2 regions of the Nocardioides sp. NPDC127503 genome follow, and region 2 is predicted to be linked to the other one. Evidence: riboswitches for the same ligand, from Rfam matches in the RefSeq annotation. Region 2 holds a riboswitch; the other holds the start of a gene.

Region 1 (2,455 bases), on a different contig from region 2:
AGCTCGCGGCGTACGAGCCTCTCGTAGGAGACCCCGGCGAGGTCGAGCACCGCGAGCTGCCGCTCGACCTGCTGGACGTCCCCGGCGTCGACGCCGACCAGCAGGGTCCCGCGGGTGTGCACGGGCACCCCGAGCCGAGCGGCGAAGTCGGGCCAGAGCGCCAGGGACGTCAGGCAGCGCCGGGTCAGCTCCTCCTCGCCGTACCAGGCCTCACCGGCCGGGCTGAGCATGCCGGCCGCGGCGTACGACGCCCCTGAGCCCGGCGCCGGATCGACCACCGTGACCTCGTGCCCACGACGGATCAGCTCGTCGGCAACAGAGAGCCCGACGATCCCGGCACCGAGGATCCGCACCCGCATCAGCCGACGGCTTCCACGAGCTCCTTCGCTGCCTGAAGTGGGTCGGGTTGTCGCCAGAGTCCGCCGATCACGGCGACCCCGTGAGCGCCGGCGGCGCGTACGGCCCCGGCGGACGCCGTCGAGATCCCGCCGATCGCGATCAGCGGGAGGACACCGGCAGCGTCGGAGACCGCGGAGACGCCCAGCGGGTCGGGAAGCCCGGCCTTGGAGGTGGTGGCGAAGACCGGCCCGAAGCCGGCGTAGTCCGCGCCCGCGGCGGCAGCCGCCTCGACGGCGGCACGGTTTCGGCAGGTCGCGCCGACGATCAGCCCCGGAGCGACGGCGTCGGCGATCCGCCGGGCCTCGGCCAGCGGGAGGTCGGAGGCACCGAGGTGGACACCGTGCGCACCGGCCGCGAGCGCCACGTCGAGCCGGTCGTCGACGACCACACAGGCGTCGTACGCCCCCACCCGCTCGATCACGGCCGCCGTCAGCGCGAGCAGCTCCCGGGTGGTCGCGGCCTTGTCGCGGACCTGGAAGCCGGCGACACCGGCCTCGGCGAAGGCGGGCAGCAGGGCGAGGTCATCGCTCGCCGAGACGAGGCAGAAAATACGTGGAAGAAGCACAACCAATCACTTCCTTCGCCGGCATGATCCGGATCAGGTGTAACGGTCGGAGCGGCTCCAGCTCCCTCTCAGCCCGCTGCCGCGGACTCCCGTGTGGACGTCTCCGACCATAGCGCGCATCCCCGAGCGCGCACAGCCCGAGGGCCCGCACAGCGGGATACTTCTAGTAGGTCGAGATCCGCAGCGCCCGCATCTTGGCGTACAGCGTGGTGCGCGAGATCCCGAGCTCGCGGGCGACCGCGGCCTTGTTGCCGTCGTGCTTGATCAGCTCGTGCAGGATGACGTCGCGCTCGGCCTGGTCGAGCGGCCGAACCGTCGCCCGCGGCCCCGGCACGGAGCCGAGCTTCGGCGGCAGGTCGGCGGCGACGATCGCGCCGAACCGGCGCCGGGCGGCGGCATGGGCGAGCACGGCCCGCAGCTCGCGTACGTTGCCCGGCCAGCGGTGCTCGACCAGCATCCGCTCGGCGCCGGGGGTCAGGAAGGCGTCCGGGTTGATCGCGGAGAGCAGCTCGCGGGCCAGGCCGGGGATCTCGTCGCGCCGCGCCGCCAGCGGCAGCTTCTCCTCGACGCGGGAGGCCAGCGCGGCCACCGCCGCGGTGTGCTCGGACAGCTCGGCCAACGGCGCCGAGACCATCACCACGTGAGCACGCGTCGGGCTCTCCAGCGCATCGGCGACGACGCCGAGCAATGCGTCGGAGAGCAGCTCGAGGCCGTCGATGATGACCGTGCCCACTCCGGCCGCCATCCGGCGGCGGAACTGCTTGGCCCAGTTGCCGTCGCCCTCCAGGACCGTCGTGGCGCCGGTGAGCAGCGTGATCGGCGACGACGGCGCGAGCTCCCTGGCCAGAGACGTACGCCCCGACCCCGGAGGTCCAGCCACCAGGATCGTCCCCGGCTCCCGTGCCGCCTCGGTCAGGGCGCTGACCGAGAGCCCGCGTCGTGGCTCGCGGGGCTCGATGCGTACCAGCGCGGCAAGCCGGCGGGTGTCGAGCACCTCGGCATGCACGTGGACCGACTCCCCCGACTCCAGGTTCATGTCCATGACCGTCGCCCCCGGAAGATGTACGTCCTGAAGCAGGATCCGCAGCACGGCGATGTCCGCCCCGGTCAGGCTGTCCTGTGCCGTCTGGTTGGCCACGGTCAGGTTCTCGCCGACCGCGACCAGCGCACCCCGGCACGCCACCACGGCCTCATGGAAGGCCAGGAGCAGCTGCTTGTCGGTGGTGCGGCTGCCGTCCTGGAGACGCCGCTGGATGTCGGTCACCGCGCGCTGCACCACCGGCCGCAGGAGCGGGTTGGCGTCGCTGGCGAGGGAGGTGATGTCGAGGACGCCCTCGATCCGGTGGGTCACCGGGTGCCGGATCGGCATCGCGAAGCAGCTGAAGTCGCGCAGCATCTCGGCGAAGTGCTCCGGGCCGTGCACCAGCACAGGAAGCCTGGTCTCGAGCGCGGTGCCCGGCGCGTTGGTGCCGAGCCGCTCCTCGAGCAGGC
Region 2 (2,455 bases):
CCCAGTCGCTGGTGTCCTTGCGTGCCGGTCGCCGCTCCGCGCTCGAGGTCGCCAACGACCTCGGCTGGACCCGCCACGAGCGCGCCTTCGCCGAGCTCGACTTCTTCAACGCCGGCCTCGCGGTCATGGAGACCAAGGCCCACCTCGAGCTGTTGGCCGCCCGCGGTCAGGCAACCCGTGAGGAGACCGAGGCGAGCGTCCTGTTCGCCCCCGTCAGCGAGTGAGCCGCATCGGGGTGTGCGGGATGCCGTCCTCGAGGAACTCCTCGCCGTCCTTCACGAACCCGAACTTCGCGTACCAGCCGGCCAGCGGCGTCTGAGCGTCGAGGACGACGTCGCGGTCGGTGAGGGCCTCGACGGCTGCCTTCATGATCACGTCGGCCAGACCCTTGCCGCGGTGGGTGGGAGCGAGGACGACGCGGCCGATCCGCCACACGTCGCCGTCGTCGAGGATGCGGGCGGTGCCGGCGAGCTGGTCGCCGTCGCTCAGCACCACGTGACGCGTCCCGGGCTCGAGATCGCGGCCGTCCAGATCGGGGTACGGGCAGTCCTGCTCGACGATGAAGACGTCCTGGCGCAGCCGCCACAGGGCGTACGCGGTCTTGGGGGAAAGCTCGTCGAAGGACGAGATGGCGACGTCGGTCATGGGTGGATTCTCGCAACCAGTAGTGTTGGCGGGAACAGACAGGGGAGGCCGGAAGGCCTGAGAGTGCGGCGAACAGCGCCGCAGACCCTCCGAACCTGCTCCGGTTGATACCGGCGAAGGGAGTCAGAAATGCGCATGCGTACGCCTGCCATCGCTGCCACTGCTATCTCCGCTCTGCTGCTGTCCGCGTGCGGCGGCAGCCCCGCCGAGCCGGACGCCAAGCCGTCGAGCGGCGCCGACGACAAGACCGTCGTGCTGCTGACCCACGACAGCTTCACGCTGCCGAAGGAGGTGCTGGCCGAGTTCACCGAGAAGACCGGCTACACCGCCGAGATCCGGCACGCGGGCGACGGGGGCGAGCTGACCACCAAGATCGCCATGGACACCGGCAACCCCGACGGCGACGCGGTCTTCGGCGTCGACAACACCTTCGCCAGCCGAGCGATCGACCAGGGGGCGCTGGAGGCCTACACGCCGGAGACCGTCCCGGCGGGTGTCGACGAGTTCAACCTCCCGGGGGACGAGAAGCACTTCCTCACCCCGGTCGACAACGGCAGCGTGTGCGTCAACATCGACACCGAGTGGTTCGCGGCGAAGAAGCTGACGCCGCCGGAGTCGCTCGACGACCTGGCCGAGCCTGCGTACAAGGATCTCTTCGTCACCCCGGGCGCGGCGACCTCGACGCCGGGGATGGCGTTCCTGCTGGCCACGATCGCCGAGTACGGCGAGGACGGCTGGGCGGACTACTGGGGCAAGCTGATGGACAACGGCGCCAAGGTCGTCGACGGCTGGGACCAGGCCTACTACTCCGACTTCACCCAGGGCGGCGGCAAGGGGACGCGACCGATCGTCCTGTCGTACGACTCCTCGCCGGCCTTCACCGTCAAGGACGGAAAGTCGACGACCAAGGCACTGCTCGACACCTGCTTCCGGCAGGTCGAGTACGCCGGCGTGCTCAAGGGCGCCGATCACCCCGAAGGCGCTCAGGCGCTGATCGACTTCATGCTCTCCGACAGCGTGCAGGGGGCGTTGCCGGAGAGCATGTACGTGTTCCCCGTGTCCTCCGGCGTCGAGCTGCCCGCCGACTGGGCGAAGTTCGCTCAGCAGCCCACCGAGCCGCTCTCCGTCGAGCCTGAGGAGATCGACGAGAACCGGGAGACGTGGCTGGCGACCTGGAGTGACACGATCGCGCAGTGAGCTCCACCCGTCGCGCTGTGATCCGGCGAATCGCGACCCTGGTCGCGCTCGCCGCCCTCCCGGTGGCCGTGCTGGCGGTCTTCTTCGTCCTGCCGGTCATCGGGATGGTGCAGCGCGGACTGTTCTTCGAAGGATCCTTCGATCCCTCGGTCATCACCAGGGTCGTGGGGCGCCCGGAGATCCAGCGGGCGCTCTGGTTCACGCTGTGGTCCTCGGGGCTGGCGACGGTGCTGAGCGTCGCGCTCGGGCTGCCGGCCGCGTTCGCCCTCCATCGGCTGAGTTTTCCGTTCCAGCGGGTCATCCGGGCGGGGCTGCTGGTGCCGTTCGTGCTCCCCACCGTCGTGGTCGGGGTCGCCTTCCGCGAGCTCATCGGCGAGGCCGGGCTGCTGGCTGGGTTGGGGCTCGACGGTACGCCGACCGCGATCATCCTCGGGCTGGTCTTCTTCAACGCCTCGGTGGTGATCCGCGCGGTCGGGGCGGCCTGGGAGTCGCTCGACCCGCGTCCCGGTGAGGCTGCTGCCGCGCTGGGCGCCTCGCCGGCACGGGTCCTCCTGACGATCACCCTGCCGGCGCTGCGTCCCGCGATCGTCTCCGCGGCGTCGGTGGTCTTCCT

Evidence for each region. A riboswitch is a leader RNA that binds a small molecule or an ion and turns the genes downstream of it on or off. The one in region 2 is predicted to bind thiamine pyrophosphate.
Region 1: it holds a riboswitch for thiamine pyrophosphate, as region 2 does, so the genes downstream of both, thiE (thiamine phosphate synthase) here and ABTW65_RS11620 (thiamine ABC transporter substrate-binding protein) in region 2, are expected to answer to the same signal.

Annotation. Positions count from the first base shown of each region.
Region 1 is NZ_JBEORH010000007.1:242,766-245,220, reverse strand. Features, by position in the region: gene ABTW65_RS17715 (FAD-dependent oxidoreductase) at 1-359, opposite strand, end outside; gene thiE (thiamine phosphate synthase) at 359-964, opposite strand; TPP riboswitch at 958-1,067, opposite strand; gene ABTW65_RS17705 (sigma-54-dependent Fis family transcriptional regulator) at 1,128-2,455, opposite strand, start outside.
Region 2 is NZ_JBEORH010000004.1:353,229-355,683, reverse strand. Features, by position in the region: gene ABTW65_RS11630 (MBL fold metallo-hydrolase) at 1-224, shown strand, start outside; gene ABTW65_RS11625 (GNAT family N-acetyltransferase) at 214-645, opposite strand; TPP riboswitch at 676-784, shown strand; gene ABTW65_RS11620 (thiamine ABC transporter substrate-binding protein) at 781-1,842, shown strand; gene ABTW65_RS11615 (ABC transporter permease) at 1,839-2,455, shown strand, end outside.